Regions from separate parts of the Streptomyces sp. XY431 genome, predicted to be linked through region 1. Evidence: riboswitches for the same ligand, from Rfam matches in the RefSeq annotation. Region 1 holds a riboswitch; each other region holds the start of a gene.
The links. A riboswitch is a leader RNA that binds a small molecule or an ion and turns the genes downstream of it on or off. The one in region 1 is predicted to bind cyclic di-AMP.
Positions count from the first base shown of each region.

Region 2: linked by a shared signal. The riboswitch ahead of ADK60_RS02950 (M23 family metallopeptidase) and the one ahead of ADK60_RS36280 (transglycosylase family protein) in region 1 are both predicted to bind cyclic di-AMP.
Region 3: linked by a shared signal. The riboswitch ahead of ADK60_RS21615 (C40 family peptidase) and the one ahead of ADK60_RS36280 (transglycosylase family protein) in region 1 are both predicted to bind cyclic di-AMP.
Region 4: linked by a shared signal. The riboswitch ahead of ADK60_RS47955 (LysM peptidoglycan-binding domain-containing protein) and the one ahead of ADK60_RS36280 (transglycosylase family protein) in region 1 are both predicted to bind cyclic di-AMP.

Region 1 is NZ_LGDO01000503.1:17,843-22,858, forward strand. It holds gene ADK60_RS36265 (glycoside hydrolase family 13 protein) at 1-364, shown strand, start outside; gene ADK60_RS36270 (LacI family DNA-binding transcriptional regulator) at 390-1,409, shown strand; gene ADK60_RS36275 (hypothetical protein) at 1,478-1,678, opposite strand; gene ADK60_RS36280 (transglycosylase family protein) at 1,837-3,087, opposite strand; cyclic di-AMP (ydaO/yuaA leader) riboswitch at 3,074-3,241, opposite strand; gene ADK60_RS36285 (hypothetical protein) at 3,507-5,016, shown strand, end outside.
Region 2 is NZ_LGDO01000015.1:1,009-6,024, reverse strand. It holds gene ADK60_RS02955 (MFS transporter) at 19-1,575, opposite strand; cyclic di-AMP (ydaO/yuaA leader) riboswitch at 1,885-2,050, shown strand; gene ADK60_RS02950 (M23 family metallopeptidase) at 2,054-3,100, shown strand; gene ADK60_RS02945 (DUF2470 domain-containing protein) at 3,364-4,086, opposite strand; gene ADK60_RS02940 (RidA family protein) at 4,643-5,016, opposite strand, start outside.
Region 3 is NZ_LGDO01000230.1:84,828-89,843, forward strand. It holds gene ADK60_RS21605 (hypothetical protein) at 1-503, opposite strand, end outside; gene ADK60_RS21610 (C40 family peptidase) at 740-1,804, opposite strand; gene ADK60_RS21615 (C40 family peptidase) at 2,058-3,230, opposite strand; cyclic di-AMP (ydaO/yuaA leader) riboswitch at 3,241-3,407, opposite strand; gene ADK60_RS21620 (C40 family peptidase) at 3,737-4,780, opposite strand; gene ADK60_RS21625 (NYN domain-containing protein) at 5,004-5,016, opposite strand, start outside.
Region 4 is NZ_LGDO01000510.1:1,028-6,043, reverse strand. It holds gene ADK60_RS37655 (nucleoside triphosphate pyrophosphohydrolase) at 1-429, shown strand, start outside; gene ADK60_RS37650 (SDR family NAD(P)-dependent oxidoreductase) at 509-931, opposite strand; gene ADK60_RS37645 (cytochrome P450 family protein) at 1,160-2,446, shown strand; cyclic di-AMP (ydaO/yuaA leader) riboswitch at 2,713-2,862, shown strand; gene ADK60_RS47955 (LysM peptidoglycan-binding domain-containing protein) at 2,868-3,863, shown strand; gene eno (phosphopyruvate hydratase) at 4,197-5,016, shown strand, end outside.

The sequences.
Region 1 (5,016 bases):
CGGCTTCGGCCCGGACGCCGGCGGCCCGTCCTGGCTGCCGCAGCCCGCCGAGTGGGCCGCACTCAGCGTCGAGGCGCAGACCGGCGACCCGACCTCCACCCTGGAGCTGTACCGGTCCGCGCTGGCCCTCCGCCGGGACACCGCCGACCTCGGCGCCGGCCGGGAGGTCGAGTGGCTGGAGAGCCCCGAGGGCACCCTGGCCTTCCGCCGCGGCTCCTTCGTCTGCACCGTCAACACCACCGGCGCCCCGGTCCGGATACCCGCGCCCGGCCGGCTGCTGCTGACCTCCGCCGGCGCCGACCCCCGGGTCGTCGACGGCGAGGCGCTGCTGGCCGCGGACAGCACCGACTGGTGGGCGGTCTGACGTGGTTGCAATAGGCTCTGGGACCGTGACTACGGCGCGACTCTCAGACATCGCGGCGCAGGCGGGGGTCAGTGAGGCCACCGTCTCCCGCGTGCTCAACGGCAAGGCGAACGTCTCCGCCGCCACCCGGCAGACCGTGCTGGCGGCGCTGGACGTGCTCGGCTACGAGCGGCCGACCCGGCTGCGCCAGCGCAGTGCCGGGCTGATCGGACTGATCACCCCGGAACTGAGCAATCCGATCTTCCCGGCGCTGGCCCAGGTGATCGAGCAGGCGCTGAGCCGGCACGGCTACACGCCGGTGCTCTGCACCCAGACCCCCGGCGGCTCCACCGAGGACGAGCTGGTCGAGATGCTGGTCGACCGGGGCGTGGCGGGCATCGTCTTCGTCTCGGGCCTGCACGCCGACAGCACCGCCGACCACGACCGCTACGCCCGGCTGGCCGGGCGCGGGGTGCCGTTCGTGCTGATCAACGGCTACAGCGAGAAGATCGACGCGCCGTTCATCTCGCCGGACGACCGGGCCGCGATGTGGATGGCCGTCCAGCACCTGGCCGAACTCGGCCACGAGCGGATCGGGCTGGCCGTCGGGCAGCGGCGGTACGTGCCGGTGCTGCGCAAGATCGAGGGCTTCACGGCGGCCCTGCGGGAGGTGCTCGGGCACACCCGGGAGGAGGCCGAGGAGCTCGTCCGGCACACGCTGTTCAGCGTGGAGGGCGGGCACGCGGCGGCCGGGGCGCTGCTGGACAAGGGCTGCACGGCGATCGTCTGCGGCAGCGACATGATGGCGCTCGGCGCGATCCGGGCAGTCCGTCAGCGGGGCCTGGCGGTGCCTCAGGACGTCTCGGTGGTCGGCTTCGACGACTCGCCGCTGATAGCTTTCACCGAGCCGCCGCTGACCACGGTCCGCCAGCCGGTGGAGGCGATGGCCAACGCGGCCGTGGACGCCCTGCTGGAGGAGGTCGGCGGGAACGCCGTCCAGCGCGGGGAGTTCATGTTCCAGCCGGAGCTGGTGATGCGCGGCTCGACCGGGGGCCGCGCGCGCTGAGGAGACATCACGAGGGACACCACGAGGGGCCCGGGAGCGAACCGCTCCCGGGCCCCTCGGCGTTCCGCTCAGCCCTCCTGGACGATGGGCCGGTCCGGGGTGACCCGGTGGCCGTCGGCGGCGTCACCGGTACGGGTCCCGGTACGCCGGCCCCGCTCCAGGAAGTCGCGGAGGATCAGTTCGACGGCGTCCTGCGGGTTCTTGGTGCCGGACAGCATCATCGCGTCGATGGCGAGATTGGCGTCGAGCGAGACGGTGACCTGGGCCATGGTGACTCCTCCTCGGGTGCTGAGCAGCAGCATGCCCGCCGGGACGGGCTTTGACCATGACTGTCCGGGACCGTGGTCGCGGCGGTGCCGCAGGCGGGCACGCCTCGGCCCCCGGGGGGAGGAGCGACGACTCTCCCCGGGGGCCAGGTGCTACCGGATCAGACCCGGCCGGCGAAGTCCGGAGCCCAGTTGGCGACGGTCTGGACCCGCACGCCCGAGCTCGGGTTGGCGGCCTCGACGTACTTGCCGTCGCCGACGTAGAGCGCGACGTGGTAGACGCCGGAGTCCTGGCCGTTGTTGGACCAGAACAGCAGGTCGCCGGCCTTGAGCGAGTCCAGCGAGACGTGCGTGGACGCGGCGGCCTGGTCGGCGGCGACGCGCGGGACGGAGACGCCCGCGGCGCGCAGCGCGGCCTGGGTCAGGCCGGAGCAGTCCCAGCCGCCGTTGCCGGTGCCGCCGTAGACGTAGGCCTGGCCGACCTTCGACTGGGCGAAGGAGACGGCGGCGGCCATGCTGCCGGTGGCGGCCGGGGCGGGGGCCGGGGTCTCGGCCTTCGCGGCGGGCTCGGCGGCCGGCTTGGCGGCGGTCCCGGAGCCGTTCTGCGCGTCCTTGGCGCGGTTGAACCAGTCGAAGCCCTGGCCGGACTTGTCGGCGGCCGGGGCCTTCGCCTCGGCGCGGTCGCCGAGGGTCAGGTGCTGGCCCGGGTAGATGCTGTGCGGGCCCTCGGCCAGGGTGGCGCGGTTGAGCTCGTACAGCCGCTCCCAGCCGCCCTGGACGTTGTTCTTGTCGGCGATGGAGGAGAGCCAGTCGCCGGCGACCACGGTGTAGTCGGCGGAGGCATCCTGGCCCGCCTGGCGGTGCCACTTCTGCCAGTCCTGGGCGCCGGTGCGCTGCTGGGCGGCGTCGGAGGCGGCCGGGGCCGGGTTCTCGGGCTCGGCGGCGGGCTTGGCGGCCGGGGCCGGGGTCTTGGCGGCCGGTGCGGCGGCGGCCGAGGTGTCCACGGCGGCGGGGGTGCCGCCCTTGGTCAGACCGGCCTGGACCGAGCAGACCGGCCAGGCGCCGGGGCCCTGCACCGCGAGCACCTTCTCGGCGATCGCGATCTGCTGGTCCTTGGTGGCGAGGTCGGCACGGGCGGCGAAGGCGGTGCCGCCGAACCCGGCCCAGGTGGAGTTGGTGAACTGGAGGCCGCCGTAGAAGCCGTTGCCGGTGTTGATGCTCCAGTTGCCGGTGCTCTCGCACTGGGCGACCTTGTCCCAGGTGGCGACGGAGGCGGCCGAGGCGGTGCCGGCGGTGAGGCACGGAACGGTGAGGCCGATGCCCGCGACGCCGAGGGCGGCGATCGCGCGGCGGGTGCGGCCGGACAGACGGGTGCCGTTGGTGGGCAGCATGAAGACGTGGTCCTCTCCCACGCCTGCGAGGTGAGCTGTCGGATTCGGGCCGGAGTAGCCCGGCCGCGCTGTGGACGCGGCTTCACCCCTAGCCCGGGTCCGGTCCGTGGACCGGTCCTGGGCGAACTACCTGTGGTTCCCCCGCTCCTGCCGTGATGTATTGCGCTGCCAGCACGCCCGACGGCAGGACTCGGCGTCGCGGACGGGCTGGGTCCGTGTGGCCACGAACGGGGAGCACGTTAAGCAGAGGCGGCTTCAAACCGCAAACATGTGTGATGACCGTCACAGTTTACGAAAGCCGTGCTGAACCGCTGTCCTTCATGATCAGAAATGACCGATTTCCGGCAACGCCCGTCATGGCCAACACAACTGCCTATGCTTCAGAGTGTCGGCACCATGCCGGCGCCGACGCAGCCGCCCGGGGGGAGGGCTACGCACCGATGGGCATCGACGAGGAGTCGGACGCCGCCCGTCCGGCCGCCAGGCCACGCGGGGCGCATCGCAGGGCAAAACATCGCAGAGCGGACATCCCGCCCGAACCACCCCGAACTCCCGTAAGCCGCCGCGCATTACTGCGCTGGCTGGCCGTCGGCACCGCCTTCGCGGCGATCAGCGGCGAGGAGGTCCTGCGCCGCTCGCTGACCGGCGAGACCCGGCTGGTCACCCCGGCCGCCGTCGTCGGCACCGACCCGCCCGGGGCGGCCGCCCCGATGGGCCAGGACGGCGGCCACGGCGCCGCCCCGCCGGCCGCCACCGCCGCCCCGGGCACCGGACCGCCCGAGCAGCCCGCCCCCGCGCCCACCGTCGACCAGGGCGGCCGCCGCTGGTCCGACCGGGCCGGCTGGGGCGGCAGCCCGCCCGGACCGCGCAGCGCCGTCCGGATCACCGACAAGGTCCTGCTCGACACCGACGCCGAGGTCGGCTCCCTGCTGGTCGAGCCGGGCGGCAGCCTCACCTTCGCCGCCGACCGCACCCTCACCCTCGCCGCCGCGGGCAACGTCGAGATCCGCGGCGCCCTCGCCCTCGCCCCCGACGGCGACCGGGTCCACACCCTCCGCTTCCCCGCCGTCGACGAGAAGCGCTTCCAGGGCGACGGCATGAAAGTGGTCGACACCGACGTCGGCCTCTGGGTCACCGGCGCCGGCTACCTGCGGCTGGACGGCGCCGCCAAGACCGCCTGGGTCCGTGCCGAGCGTGAGCTCAGGGCCGGCGACACCGTCGTCGACCTGGCCGCCCCGCCCGCCGGCTGGCTGCCCGGCGACGAACTGGCCGTCACCCCGACCGGCCCGCCCGACCAGGACGGCTTCGCCGCCGCCTACGACCTCGTCACCGTCCGGTCCGTCAGCGGAACCACCGTCACCCTGACGACCCCTCTCAAGTACCCGCACCCCAGGGTCGCCGCCGGAGGGGGCGTCACCGTCGGCGCCGAGCTGCTCAACCTCACCCGCAGCGTCCGGGTCGAGGGCAGCGCCAAGGGCCGCGCCCACGTCCACCTCACCAGCACCCGCCGGGCCGACGTCCGGCACACCGCGCTGCGCTGGGTCGGGCCGCGCGCCGACACCAAGGAGACCTGGCGCGGCCCGGACGGCACCGCTCCCGTCACCGCGCCGGTGCTCGGCCGGTACGGGCTGCACTTCCACCGGCTCGGCGACGCCACCCGGGGCACCGTGGTCGAGGGCGTGGTCGTCCGCGACGCGGGCAGCCACGCCTTCGTGCCGCACGCCAGCCACGGCATCACCTTCCGCAGCTGTGTCAGCCACGAGACCTGGGAGGACGCCTACTGGTGGGACGGCCCGCTGGACACCCGCACCCCCCAGCAGCCCTCCGACGACATCGTCTACGAGTCCTGCGTCGCCTCCCGCACCCTGCTCGAACCCAACCCCCGGGCCTACCGGCTGACCGGCTTCAACCTCGGCGCGGGCACCGGCGGCAAGGCCGTGGACTGCGTCG
Region 2 (5,016 bases), on a different contig from region 1:
GGCTTCTGCTGAGGAGGCTCAGCCCTGTTCCGGGGCGGGGTGGCCCGGGTCGAGGGGAAGGGCGGGGCGGCCCGGGTCCAGAGGTGGGGCCGGGTGGCCGGGGTCGAGGGGTGGCGCGTTGGTGCCGCAGGCGTAGCGGCAGTCCGGTTCGGCCACCGGGTGGTGGTCCTCCGGGGCCAGGACGTTGCCGTGGACGGTGGCCAGGGCGGTGAGTCCGCCCGCCACGAGCAGTCCGGCGCAGATCAGCATCGCGGTGTGGAAGGCGGAGTCGACCGCCGACGGCACCTGGTAGGCGTCGCCGCTCAGACCCGCCAGCGCGGGCAGTGCGGCGACCGCCAGCAGACCGGCCGCCCGGGCCGCGGCGTTGTTGACCCCGCTCGCGATGCCCGCGTGCCGTACTTCGACCGCCGCCAGCACGGTCGCGGTCAGCGGTGCGACCAGCAGCACCATCCCGCTCCCCATCACCGCGACGGCCGGCAGCACGTCCGTCCAGTAGGAGGCGTCGGGCCCGATCCGCAGCATCAGCAGCACGCCCACCGCGCACAGCAGCGGGCCGACGGTGAGCGGCAGCCGGGGGCCGATCCGTTTGCCCAGCCGGCCCGCCCGGGCGGAGAGCGCCAGCATGATCACGGTGATCGGCACCAGTGCCAGTCCGGAGACCAGCGGGGAGAAGCCGGAGACGATCTGCAGCTGGACGACCAGGAGGAAGAAGACCCCGCTGAACGCCGCGTACACGGCGAGGGTGACCAGGTTGACGGCGGTGAACAGCCGTGAGGAGAACAGGCCCAGCGGCAGCATCGGCTCCGGGGTGCGGCGCTCGACCACAATGAAGGCGGCGCCGAGCAGGAGGCCGGCCGTGCCGGTGACCCAGACCGTGGCGGAGAGTCCGCCCCCGGCGGCGGTCAGCGCATAGGTGATCGAGCCGAGCGCGAGGGCGGCCAGCACCGCGCCGAGCACGTCGAAGCGTCCGGTCGAGCTCTCGTCCCGGCTCTCCGGGACGTGCCGGGCGGCCACCACGATCACCATCGCGGCCAGCGGCAGGTTCAGCAGGAAGATCCAGCGCCAGCCCGGGCCGTCCACCAGCCAGCCGCCGAGGAACGGGCCGACCGCCGCCGACACCCCGCCGAGGCCGGACCAGAGGCCGACCGCCGCCGAGCGGTCGTCCGGATGGAACACCGCCTGGAGCATCGCCAGCGAGCCCGGGGTGAGCAGCGCTCCGCCGATGCCCTGCACGGCGCGGGCCGCGATCAGCACCTCGATGGTCGGCGCGGCGGCGCAGGCGGCGGACGCGGCGGCGAACCAGACCACGCCCAGCAGGAAGATCCGCCGCCGTCCGTACCGGTCGCCGAGCGCGCCGCCGAGCAGGATCAGGCCCGCCAGGGTGAGCAGATAGGCGTTGAGCGTCCATTGCAGGGCGTCGAGTTGGGCGCCGAGATCGGTGCCGATCCGGGGCAGTGCGACGTTCACGACGGTTCCGTCGAGCATCGCCATGCTGGAACCGAGCACCGTCGCCAGAAGTACCCAGCGACCCTGCGCGGTGCCCAACCGCAGGGTGCCTGCATCGGTGGTGGTCACGGCCCATGGTGGGGCCCCCGGGGCCGAAGTGACAAGGGTCACCGGGGGTGTGTCGGGGATGTCCGTTCCGTGAGTGATCGTGTGCGCACTGATGACGACATCGGCGGAGGGTGGCGGATCACGTGCGCGCAGTGAATGGATTGTGTGCGTACTGTGCATATCCCTGATGCGGAGCGTCACGGTGTTCCGGACTTTGGTCCCGGGTTCCGGAGATCGACATTGCTTCACCCGAACGGATGGGTTTTAGTTCAGCGACCGCCCGGCGTCAGCCCGGGTGGCCACCGGGTGGAACGCCTAGTCCTGCCGCTGCCCGGTGGTTCGCAACGAACTCTGTACGGCAGGAGCGGGGGACCCACAGGTAAGTCGCCGGACCCGAATTGACGGTCCGGCTTGGGGTGAAGCCGCATTTCTCTGCGGCCGGGCAACTCCAGCCCGAACCCGACAGCTCACCTCGCAGGCGTCGGAGAGGACAGCTTCCATGCCCGCACAGGCACGTCGTATCGCCATGCCCCGCGCCGTCCGCATCGGCATCGCCACCGCCGTCACCGGCGCCGCCTTCGCCCTTCCGCTGGTGACCACCGTCACCGCCCAGGCGCACGAGGCCCCGGCCGCCGGCCAGACGCAGCAGAGCAGCACCTGGACCGGCGCCGCCAGCGTCGACGCCGCGCCGGCTGCCGCCGAGAACGCTCCGGTTGCCCCGGCTGCCGCCGCCGCTCCCGCCGCCGAGGCCGCTCCGGCCGCTCCGGTCGACTACAAGGTCGTCGGCGGGGACACCCTGTCGAAGATCGCCGACGCGAAGAACGTCGAGGGTGGCTGGAAGGCGCTGTTCGAGCACAACCGCTCGGTCATCGGCGCCAACCCGAACCTCATCTTCCCGGGTCAGCACCTCGCGCTCGGCGCCAAGGCCGCCGAGGCCGCGAAGCCCGCCGCCCCGGCCGAGGCCGCCAAGCCGGCCGCTCCCGCCGCCAAGGCGCAGACCTCGCAGGACTCGGTGAAGCCGGCCGCTCCGGCCGCGAAGCCGGCGGCCCCGGCTGCCAAGCCGGCTGCCCAGCCCGCCGTTCAAGCTGTCGTCGCCCCGGTCGCGAAGCCGGCCGCCGCGGCTCCGGTCGCCGCCACCTCCGGCTTCTTCGCCCCGCTGGCCAACCCGAAGCTCGGCACCGCCTACGGCGTGGCCGGCTCGATGTGGGCCTCCGGCCACCACACCGGCGCCGACTTCGTCGCTGCCACCGGCACCCCGCTGCGCGCGGTCGCGGCCGGCACCGTGGTGAAGGCCGGCAACGGCGGCGCCTACGGCAACGAGGTCGAGATCAAGCTCGCCGACGGCAAGTACGCCGAGTACGCGCACCTGTCCTCGATCGGCGTGTCCATCGGTCAGACCGTCACCGCCGGCCAGCAGATCGGCCTCTCCGGTGCGACCGGCAACGTGACCGGCCCGCACCTGCACTTCGAGATCCGCACGGGCTCGGAGTACGGCTCGGACATCGACCCGATCGCCTACCTGCGGGCGCACGGCGTCGCGATCTGACCCTCGGTCGGATCATCTGCCACCGCTGGGTGCGGGGCGAAAACGACCTCCCGGAATGGTCATGTCGGGTGACCGCTGGACCGGGTGGACGCCGCACCTGAGCGGATCGACGGGCGCGGGACACGCCCGTCCTGCCGGCCGGCCCGGCTCGCGAGATCTTTCTCGTGGGCCGGGCCGGCCGTCGTCGTGCCGGGGTCCGCTGCCGCAGAGTTGACCACGCGTCAGTGTCGTTGCGGGGAAGGCTGGTTCGGCTTCCTTTGGGTTCAGGACCGGTGAGCGGCGGGCTCCTGCTCGGCGGCGGCCAGCAGTTGGTGCACCCGGTGACCGAACTCGTCGGCGTCGCGGGCCGGTTCGAGGAAGACCAGCCGGACGTCGCGGTGGCCGTACGGGTGGTCCAGGCGGAGCACCAGGCCGTACCGGTCGAGGGCGAGCGGGCGGATGTCGGGACGGTCGGCGAGCAGTGCCGGGTCGAGCAGCCGGGTGAGTACGGCGAGCGCGTCGGGGTGGTCGTCGGCGAGGTGGGTGAGCAGTCCGGCCTCGTAGCGGGCCAGCGGGTCGGGGGCGGCCGCCGCGAGGTCGGCGCCGGTGATCGCGGTGGTGCCGTACGGGGTCGAGAGCACGGCGTGCGCGACGTCCAGGTGGAGGTGCACGCTCAGGCCGTCGTCGGCGAGGTGGGCGAGGTGGAGCCGCCCGGCCAGGGTGAGACGCCCGCGGACCCGGTCACGGACGGCCACCGGGGCGATGTCGGTGAGGCCGAGCACGACGGCGAGGCCGTCCTGCTCGCGGGCGGCGGCGGAGGTCACCGGGGAGTCGAGCGGCGCGCGCAACCGGAGCCGGGAGCCGTGCACCGAGACGGGGGTGGAGAGTTCGTGCTGCTCGCCGCCGGTGCGGAGGACCACCGAGGAGGTGGCGGTCAGCAGGCTGCCGATCCGTTCGGCGGCGTTGGGCTCGGGAATCTCGGCATCGTGCTGCGGGTGCGGGCTCATGGGATCGGGACCTCCGGCGGACGAGCTGACCTTATAGTTAGGTGAGCCTAACCTAATGACTTGAGGGGGCGAGGGCAAGGTGTCGCCAGGGTGGGGCGGGCCGGGAGTGCGCGAAGGGTTCTGGTTCGGAGTCCGGCTGCTCCTGGTGGGGATGAGGCTTTCGGGGTAGGCGGCAGTCAGCAGACTACCGATCAGATCGGTGTCGGCGGGCTCGGAAATCTCGATGCTGTGCGGGTGTGGGGCGCGGGCCTGAGGTCAATAGCGCACGAATCGGGCGATGATTAGGCAAGCCTTGCCTTGTTGTCGGTGAGATGGCGACCGGGTGCTGGTGCGGCAGGGTCGGACATGCGCGAAGGGCCCCGACGCGGAGTCGGGGCCCTTCCGGTGCGGACGGTGCGTGCGGGAAGCTGCTACAGATCGTCAGGCGGTCTGGGGGAGTGGCTTCGGTGTCGTTGGCAGGCGAGTGAGGCAAGGACGACGGTTCTGGCCAAGGACAGCCCAAGCGTCAGTCAGGCGGAGGGTCGGACCCCGAGCGGTGCCATCTACATCCTCACTGTCAGGCGAGGACCGCCTGGGCGTCGATCTCCACCAGCATCGGCTCCTGCGGGAGCTCGCAGAAGATCGTGGTCCGGCAGGGCTTCACGCCGCCCGGCGGGATGTTCTCCTCGATGAACTCGGCGTAGACCTCGTTCATCAGCGGGAAGTCGGCGCGCTTGGTGAGGTACACGCGGAACATCACCACGTCCTCGACGGTCGCGCCGCCCGCCTCGACGATCGCCTTGACGTTCTCCAGCGTGCGGCGGGTCTGCGCCTTCACGTCGCCGTGGTGGAGGTACTCGCCGGTGGCCGGGTCCTGCGGGCCCTGGCCGGACACCTGGAGGATCGGGCCCTTGCGGACGCCCTGGGAGAACATCCAGGCCGGGGCGGGGG
Region 3 (5,016 bases), on a different contig from region 1:
CCGAAGTCACTCAGCCGCGCGTACACCTCGGGGTTGACCAGCACCCGGTCGGCCGGGGCGTGCAGGGGCGCGCCGGGCGCCGAGACGGTGACCGCGGCGAGCTCCGACCAGCCGGGCCGGTCGTCCGCCAGCAGCCGGGCGAACTGCTCCCCCGTGGCGGGCAGTTCGAGCAGCAGCCGACCCGCCCAGGCGCTGCCCCAGAGCGCCTCGACGGCGGACACCGCCCGGTCGCCGACGACGGCCGCCCCCGCGCGCGCGGCCGGGCCGGCGGCGTCCGCGCCGTCCACCCCGAGCACCAGGCAGCGCGCCCCGGCGGCCGCGCCGACGGTGCCGAGGTCCCACAGCGGCGGCGGCCCGCCGGCGGCCTCCTCGCGTTCGATCCGCCGGCCGGCGGCGGTCCGGAGCAGCGTCAGCCGGCGCGGGTGCACCACCGGCCGCTCGTCGTACCCGGTCACCGTGACGGTCAGCTCGGCGGTGGCGGTGGACCGCCCGGCCCGGTCCACCGGGCCCAGCAGCAGGTTCCGGTAGCCGACGCGCAGCGGCAGCGGGGGCGGCCCCTCGCCCAGCGTCCGGGCCCGCTCGGCGAGCAGCGCCGAGACCTCGGCGTACTCGTCCGAGGCCGCCGCGGCGGGCCGCGCGGGGACGGCGCCGGGCAGCGACAGCTGGGCGAGGCCGCCGGCCGCGAGCAGCAGGGCGGTGCGCCGGGACGGGCCTCGGCCGCCGGCGGGGTGCGGGCGGCTCAGAGCCGGATCACCCCCGAGACCGGCATGGCGTTGACGCTCTCGTAGCGCACCCGGGCCCCCGGGTAGGGGGCGTGCACGATCACCCCGCCGCCGGCGTACATCCCGACGTGGTGCATGTCCCGGTAGAAGATCACCAGGTCTCCCGGCCGTGCTTCGGAGATGCTGACCCGCTGCCCGGCGTACGCCTGGGCCTGCGAGGTGCGCGGCAGGGTCACTCCGGCCTGCCGCCAGCTGTAGTACATCAGACCGGAGCAGTCGAAGGCCTTGGGCCCGGTGGATCCGTAGACGTAGGGCGAGCCGATCATCCGCACCGCGGCGGCCAGCGCGGCGCCGCCGCGCTCGGAGGCGGGCGGGGTGGTGCCGAGGTCCAGCCGGTCGGTGCCCCGGGTGGCGCGCTGCTCGGCCTCGCGGGCGTCCTGGGCGGCGAGCCGGGCGCGTTCGGTGGCGCCGAGGCTGTTGAGCAGCCGCTGCGCCCTGGTGAGCCGCTGCTGGATCTGCTGCTTGCCGTCGGCCAGCGCCTTGCGGGTCTGTTCCAGCTCGGCGAGCTTGGCCGAGGCCTCGGCCCGGCGCTGGTCGAGCACCCGCTGACGGCCCAGCACCTCGTGCAGGGTCTCGTTCTGCCGCTCGGCGGCCTGGTCGAGGCTGCGGGCCCGGGAGAGGTAGCCCTCCGGGTCGGTGGAGAGCATCAGTTGGACGGTCTGTGCCATCCCGCCGCCCCGGTACTCCGCCCCGGCCACGGTGGCGAGGTCGCCGCGCAGCTGGTTGAGCTCGTCCTGGGAGAGGGCGATCTGCTGCTGGAGCGTGCCGGTCTCGTGCTGGAGCCGCTGCTGGGCCTCCTGGGCGGCGTTGAACCGCTCCGAGGCCTGCTCGGCCTCGTCGTAGAGCTGCTCCACCTGGGCCTTGACGTCCTTGCGGTTCGCCGGGGTGTCGGGCGCGCCGGGAGCCGCCTGCGCGGTGCCGCCGGTCGCCACGCCCAGCGCGGTGGTGGCCGCCGCGGTGAGCACCAGCGCCCGGGCGAGCGTGTGGACACCTGACAGCGGGGAACGGCGGTGCGCGGTCATTCGACGTCGGCTCCGATCCTGGGCCCGGACCCGCCGCCGCACCGGACCGGGCGGCTGTCGAAGCGGGCGTCCGGTGGCAGACGTTAGCGAGTCAGGGCAACCGTTTCCAAACCCCTCCGAATCCGAATATTCAGTCACTGATCGGACATCAGACCGGTTCGCCCGCCGGAGTTCCCGGTGACCGGGGGAAAGCCGCAGGCCCGGCCTCCCCCGAGGGGAGACCGGGCCTGCCGGGAGTCTGCCGACCCGGGGGTCAGAGGCGCACGATGGTGTTGACCGGCATGTTGGACGCCGACTCGTAGCGGACCGACGCACCCGGCTTCGGGGCGTGGATGACCTGGCCGCCGCCGACGTAGATGCCGACGTGGTGGCGGTCGCCGTAGAAGATCACCAGATCGCCGGGCTGGGCCTGGGAGATGTCCGAGCCGATCCGGGTACCGGCGTTGGCCTGCTCCTGCGAGGTGCGCGGCAGCGACACACCCGCCTGGGCGTACGCCCAGCCGGTGAGGCCGGAGCAGTCGAAGGAGTTCGGGCCGGTGGCGCCGTAGACGTACGGGGCACCGAGCTTGCTCTCGGCGGCGGCGATAGCGGCGGCGGCGCGCGAGCCGTTGGCGGCGGGCGCGGCCGGCTTGGCCGCGGCGGCGGGCGCGGGCGTCGACGCGGAGGTGGGTGCGGACGCGCTCAGGTCGCTGCGGTTGGTGTCGCGGGTGGCGCGCTCGGCGTCCGCCTTCGCCTTGGCGGCCTTGGCGGCCTCGGCCTTCGCGGCGTCCGCCTTCGCCTTGGCCTCGGCGGCGGCCTTCTCCTCGGCCGCGCGGAGGGCCTGGCGCTCCTGCTCGGTGAGGGTGTTGAGCAGCTGCTGGGCCTTCGCCAGCTTGCCCTGGACCTCGTCCTTGGAGGTCTTCAGCTGCTGGGTGGTGGACTCCAGCTCGCCGAGCTTGGTCTGGGTCTCGGTGCGGTCCTGGTCGAGCCTGCGCTGCTGCTCCTGGAGCTCCTTCAGCGCGCCGGACTGGGTGGAACCGGCCTGGTTCAGGGCGTCGGCCTGGCTGAGGAAGTTGTCCGGGCTGGCGGACAGCATCAGCTGGACGGTCTGCGATATGCCGCCGGTGCGGTACTGCTCGCCGGCGATCTCGGAGAGGCCGCCCTGGGCCTCCGTCACCACGGCCTGCTGGCGGGCCACCTTGTCCTGCAGCTCGGCGACCTGCTTCTGCAGCTCCTGCTGCTTGGCCTGGGCGCCGTTGTACTTCTCGGTCGCGACCTCGGCCTGCTCGTTGAGCTGGTCGACCTGCTCCTTGACCTGGTCCTTGGTCGGCGCGGGGTCGGCGTGGGCGCCGGACTGCGCGGAGAGGGCGACGGCAGCGGCGGCGAGACCGGTCATGATCGAGACCCGGGTACGGCCGGCGGGCTTGGGACGACGATGGGACGCCACGAAGGCGGACTCCTTCTTCCTCATCCGCCTACCGGGTGAGCTGACGGGTTCGGGCGGAAGCGTGCCCTACGACGCCTCACCGTCCGCGCGAGCGGCCGACCTGGCGCCGATTCACCCCGGAGGAACGTGGTTCCCCGGCTCCGCTCCACAGCTGACCCCGGACTGCTGGGTCTGGTTCGGGCGGGCACCTGAGGCCCCGCCCGGCTGCTTCGCGAACTCGGCGGTGAACCCCACCGCCACCCAGGCTGGGTGATCGACTGTGCGAGGTTCGAAGCACGACCCTAGTAACAGATCCGTGATCCGTTCAAATCCTTGTCAGAAAAAAGCCAGAAGAATTCCCAAGTTCCTTTGTGAATATGACCGAGCGTGATCACATCCCCACATCAGGCTGATCATTTCCACCTGGACGGCCGAACGCCCGACCCAAACCCCAGCGCCACCCCCGATCGGAGGTGGCGCTGATCACAGAGGCCGAGAACCGCCCCCGGGAGTGTCGTGGCGGACCGTCAGACCCGGCGGATCGTGTTGATCTGCATGGCGTCGGCCTTCATCACCTTCACCACGTCACCGGTGTGCGGCGCGTGCACCACCATGCCGTTGCCGATGTACATACCGACGTGGCTGCGGTCGGGGCGGTAGATGATCAGATCGCCCGGCTGGGCCTCGGCCAGGGACGGCACCCGGGTGCCGTAGTTGCCCTGCGCCTGCGAGGTCCGCGGCAGCGAGACGCCGGCCTTCCCGTACGCCCAGACCATCAGGCCGGAGCAGTCGAAGGTGCTCGGGCCCGTGGCGCCCCAGACGTACGGCGAGCCCTGCTTGCCCATCGCGTTGGAAACCGCGGCGCCGGCCATGCCACTGGCCTGCGGCAGGCTGCCCAGGTCGGTGCGCTCGGTGCCGCGCGAGGCGCGGTCGGCCTGCTGCTGCGCCGCCTTCACGGCCGCGCGATCGGCGGCGCTGAGCGAGTTCAGCAGGTCCTGGGCGTCCTTGAGCTTCTTGCCGACCTCGGCCTTGGACTGGTTCAGGTCCTTGGTGGTGGTGTCCAGCGAGGCCAGCACGGCGGCCGCCTCGCTCTTCTGCTGGTCGAGCCGGCGCTGCTGGTCCTGCAGGCCCTTGAGCGCCTCGGCCTGGCTGGAGCTGGCCTGCTGCACGCTGGAGGCCTTGTCCAGGTACCCGGACGGGTCGGAGGTGAGCATCAGCTGGACGGACGGGTCGATGCCGCCGGTGCGGTACTGCTCGCCCGCCACCTCGGCCAGCCCCGCCTGAAGCTGGGTCATCTGCTCCTGGCCGCGGGCGACCTGGTCCTGGAGCTGGTCCGCCTGCTTGCGCAGCTGGTCGGCCCGCTCCTTGGCGCCGTTGTACCGCTCGGTGGCCTGCTCGGCCTCCTCGTTCAGCTGGTCGATCTGCGCCTTGACGTCGTCCTTCTTGGGCGACGGGCTCGGCGCTGCGTGGGCGGCGACCTGGGCGGAGAGAGCGACCGCGGTCGCAGCGGCCGCGGTGAGCACGGAGACCCGCGCGCGGCTCGGCTGCTTGGGACGGCGGTGGGAGGCCAAAAGGACCGGCTCCTTCTTCCAATGGCCTCACCCGATGGGGTGAGAATCCGGAAAATAGGTTTGACGCCAGACCCTAGTGAAGATCCACGCTTCGCGCCACTCCCACGATTACGTGAACCTGCCGCCCGCACCCGGACTTCACGAAACCCGCACAAGACCGCAATCCCGGCGCTGACCAGCCGTCATGACCCTCGGTCCGCGACCCCGGGAACCAGGGCACGCCCTAGGGGCGGGCC
Region 4 (5,016 bases), on a different contig from region 1:
ACCGGGGCGTTCTCGATCGACGATGTGGCGGGTGACATCGTCGAGAAGCTGATGTACCGGCACCCGCATGTGTTCGGGGACACCGAGGCGGACGGCGCGGCCGAGGTGGAGGCCAACTGGGAGACGCTCAAGGCGGCCGAGAAGTCGGACCGGGAGTCCGTGCTGGACGGCGTCCCGGCCGGGCTGCCCTCGCTGGCGTACGCGGCGAAGCTGGTGTCGCGGGTGCGCCGGTCCGGGTTCGCGGGCGTGCCGGACGAGCCGTACGAGCTGCCCGCCGAGCTCACCGCGGAGTCCGCGGGTCGGCTGCTGCTCGCGGTGGCGCAGCGTGCGCACGATGCCGGGCTCGACGTGGACGCCGCGCTGCGGGCGGCGGCGCGGGGCTACCGCGACACGGTGCGCGCCGCGGAGGGCCTGAAGCCCGCCGAGTAACCGCGCAGCCCGAGCAACCGAGCAACCGAGCAGCCCGAGCAACCGAGCAGCCGAAGCAGCCCCGACCGCCCCCGGCCCCTCAGACCGCGGCGACGTCCGCCACCGGACGGCGCTGCGGCGGAACGACCTCGCCGATCGCCTCGCCGACCAGCGCGACGAGTTCGGCGAGCCGCTCCAGGTCTAGGTGGGCCGGCAGGTCGGAGAGGGAGACGATCCGCTCGCCGTCCGGCCCGGCCACGCAGAACAGGTCGATCGGGCCCAGGTGCTTCTCGGCGGTGTCGACCAGCGCGGCGACATCGCTGGGGCGGCGGACGTCGCCGCACACCCCGACGACCGGGCAGCCCGGCCGGTCGAGCTCGGTGGCGAGGTCCTCGGCGACCCCGCCCCGCTGGTCGGCGATCAGCATCCCGGCGGCTCCCGCCGCGGTGAAGCGGCGGGCGAGGCCCGCCCCCGACCCGCCGTCGAGTACCGCGATCACGATGACCGCACCGGTGACCCGCATGGCCCTGCTCCTCCCTGTGGGCGGCTCCGCACCGGCGCCCACGGACATCTTGCGGAGGATCGTAGGCACGACCGGATCCTCCGCAACAGGAATTACCCCTCAGGTGACCAGGCTCACGCCTGCTCCTGCCCACCATCACCGGAACGATCACCGGAACGAGCGCCGGGCGGTGGGAACGGCGGCGTCCACGGTGCGGTGCCTGGGACGCGCCCGGGATACCGTCGACCCATGCCAGCTCAGCCCGCTTCCGCCCGTCCGCCCCTGTTCACCTGGGAGTTCGCCGCCGACCCGTATCCGGCGTACGCGTGGCTGCGCGAGCACGAGCCGGTGCACCGGACCACCCTGCCCAGCGGGGTGGAGGCCTGGCTGGTCACCCGGTACGCGGACGCCCGCCAGGCGCTCGCGGACAGCCGGCTCTCCAAGAACCCGGCGCACCACAGCGAGCAGGCCCACCGCACCGGCCGGGTCGGCATCCCGGGCGAGCGCCAGGCCGACCTGATGACGCACCTGCTGAACATCGACCCGCCGGACCACACCCGGCTGCGCCGCCTGGTGTCCAAGGCCTTCACCCCGCGCCGGGTGGCCGCCTTCGAGCCCCGGGTGCAGCAGCTGACGGACCGGCTGATCGACGGTTTCGCGGCGCGCGGATCGGCCGACCTCATCCACGAGTTCGCCTTCCCGCTCCCCATCTACGCGATCTGCGACCTGCTCGGGGTGCCGGCCGAGGACCAGGACGACTTCCGGGACTGGGCCGGGATGATGATCCGCCACGGCGGCGGCCAACGCGGCGGCGTGGGGCGGGCGGTGAAGCGGATGCGGGCCTATCTCGCGGAGCTGATCCACCGCAAGCGCGCGGACCTCGGGGACGACCTGATCTCGGGGCTGATCCGGGCCAGCGACCACGGTGAGCACCTCACCGAGAACGAGGCCGCGGCGATGGCCTTCATCCTGCTCTTCGCAGGCTTCGAGACGACGGTGAACCTGATCGGCAACGGCGTCTACGCGCTGCTGCGCAACCCGGGGCAGCGAGCGTTGCTCCAGGAGTCGATCGGGCGCGGCGAGAGTGGGCTGCTGGAGACCGGGATCGAGGAACTCCTGCGCTACGACGGCCCGGTGGAGCTGGCCACCTGGCGGTTCGCGACGAGCCCGCTGACCATCGGCGGGGTGGAGATCCCGGTCGGCGACCCGGTGCTGGTGGTGCTGGCGGCGGCGGACCGGGACCCGGCACGGTTCGCGGACGAGAACACCCTCGACCTGGCCCGGGCGGACAACCCGCACCTGGGCTTCGGGCACGGCATCCACTACTGCATCGGCGCCCCGCTGGCGCGACTGGAGGGGCGGGCCGCGCTGACCACCCTGCTGTCCCGGCTGCCGGACCTCCGGCTCGCCGCGGACCCGGAGGAACTGCGCTGGCGCGGTGGTCTGATCATGCGTGGACTTCGTGAACTTCCGGTGGAGTTCACGCCGGAAGCGACATCGGAGGCAACCTCCGCCGACCCCTCGGCAGTTCACTGAGGGGGACTCACAGGGGGACTCACGGGGGGACTCACGGGGGGCTCACGACACGCTGACGCGGAGTCTCTGCGAGGCGGCTTCGGGGGGTGTGAACCTCCATCAATCCGGACATACCTCTTCGGTTGGTAGGCAATCCATCACCTGACGTGATTTCCGTGTGATAGCGGCGATATGAGCTTGTGATTGCTCTGAAGATCTGTCTACTCTCCGGGGAGCCCGCGGAAGCGGGTCCCGTGCGCGGAACGCCGAGTCCTGCCCGCCGCGTCACCGGAAACCGACCAGAACCCTGGGCAGGGGCGGGGGAACCAGGTCTTTGCGCCGTCTCCCACGGCTTGGGGTGAAGCCGCCTCCGTGCGGCCGGGCCACCTCCCGGTCCGAACCCGACAGCTCACCTCGCAGGCGTGCGGAGAGGGACTTCTTCATGCTGTTCGTCGGAACCGGCCGTCACCGTCGCCGCACCCAGACCGAGAAGGCCATCGCCGTCGCCGGTGTCGCCGGTGTCGGACTGGCGATGCCGATCCTCACCGCCACCGGCGCCTCGGCCGCCCCGGCCTCGACCTGGGACGCGGTCGCCCAGTGCGAGAGCGGGGGCAACTGGAGCATCAACACCGGCAACGGCTTCTACGGCGGCCTGCAGTTCACCTCCAGCACCTGGAAGGCGTTCGGCGGCACCTCCTACGCGCCGCAGGCCAACCAGGCCTCGAAGGCGGCGCAGATCACCGTCGCCGAGAAGGTGCTGGCCTCGCAGGGCCCGGGCGCCTGGCCGGTGTGCTCCAAGAAGGCCGGTCTGAGCAAGGGCGGTGCCCCGGCGGCGGTCGACACCTCGGCGGACGCCGCCCCGGCCGCCCCCAAGCCGCAGGCCCAGCCGCCGCAGCAGGCCCCGCAGGCGCAGATCGAGCAGCCGGCCCCGAAGGCCGCGCCGAAGCACGCCGCCCCCAAGTCGCAGGCCCAGCAGGACCCGCAGACCCAGCAGACTCCGAAGTACGCGCCGAGGCACGCCCAGCCGGCTCCGCAGGTCCAGCAGCAGGCGCAGCAGCAGACCCAGTCGCAGGCGCCGTCGTTCTCCGGCCGGGCCGGCTGGGACGCCGACGCCAAGGTGTTCTGGTACCAGAACAACGGCGCCTGGTACTGGACCAGCCACCAGGGCGTGTACCAGCAGTACGCGGGCCAGGGCACCGCCCCCGCACCGCAGCAGACGCAGCAGACGCAGCAGACGCAGCAGGCCCCGCAGGTCCAGCAGGCCCAGCAGTCGCAGGCCGGCCAGGGCTACACCGTCCGCTCCGGCGACACGCTCGCCGGGATCGCGACCGCGCAGGGTGTCCAGGGCGGCTGGCAGGCCCTGTACGACGGCAACCGCGGCACCGTCGGCGGCGACCCGGACCTGATCGTCCCCGGCCAGGTCCTCGCCCTCGGCTGACGCACCGCCCACTCCTCTTGCCCGCTACCCGCCTGCCCGTCACCGGACAGGCGGGCAGCGGGCAAGCGGACAGGCGGGCAAGCGGACGGGTGGACAGGCGGGAAGGCGTGCCGGCACCGGCCCGTTCCGCCCCCTTCGCCCGCCCCGGGACGTCCGAGGCCGGGCAACCAGGTGAACTACCGGTGGGTAGCACAGCCACACGCTGAGACGGAGCCGAGGTCGACGTGGCCCGGACAGCCGGTGCGGTTAGGCTCTGGTCGTAACGACTCCGCAATCGTCCGGCCGACGGCACCCCACTGTCAGCCGGTACCTGCTTCCGCTAGGAGATGCCTCGTGCCGTCCATCGATGTCGTCGTAGCCCGTGAGATTCTCGACTCGCGCGGCAACCCCACGGTCGAGGTCGAGGTCGGCCTCGACGACGGCAGCACCGGCCGTGCCGCTGTCCCGTCGGGTGCCTCCACCGGTGCCTTCGAGGCCCTGGAGCTCCGCGACGGCGACAAGAACCGCTACTTCGGCAAGGGCGTGGAGAAGGCCGTCCTGGCCGTCATCGAGCAGATCGGCCCGGAGCTGGTCGGCTACGACGCCACCGAGCAGCGCCTGATCGACCAGGCCATGCTCGACCTGGACGCCACCCCGGACAAGTCCTCGCTCGGCGCCAACGCCATCCTCGGCGTCTCGCTGGCCGTCGCGCACGCCGCCTCCGAGGCCAGCGACCTGCCGCTGTTCCGCTACCTGGGCGGCCCGAACGCGCACGTCCTGCCGGTCCCGATGATGAACATCCTCAACGGTGGCTCGCACGCGGACTCCAACGTCGACATCCAGGAGTTCATGATCGCTCCGATCGGCGCGGAGTCCTTCTCCGAGGCCGTCCGCTGGGGCGTCGAGGTCTACCACACGCTCAAGGGCGTGCTGAAGGAGCGCGGCCTCTCCACCGGTCTGGGCGACGAGGGCGGCTTCGCCCCGAACCTGGACTCCAACCGCGAGGCCCTCGACCTCATCGTCGAGGCCATCCAGAAGGCCGGCTACGTGCCGGGCAAGGACATCGCGCTGGCCCTGGACGTCGCCGCCTCCGAGTTCTACGAGGACGACGCCTACCAGTTCGAGGGCAAGGGGCTCACCTCCGCCGAGCTCATCGAGTACTACGCCGGCCTGG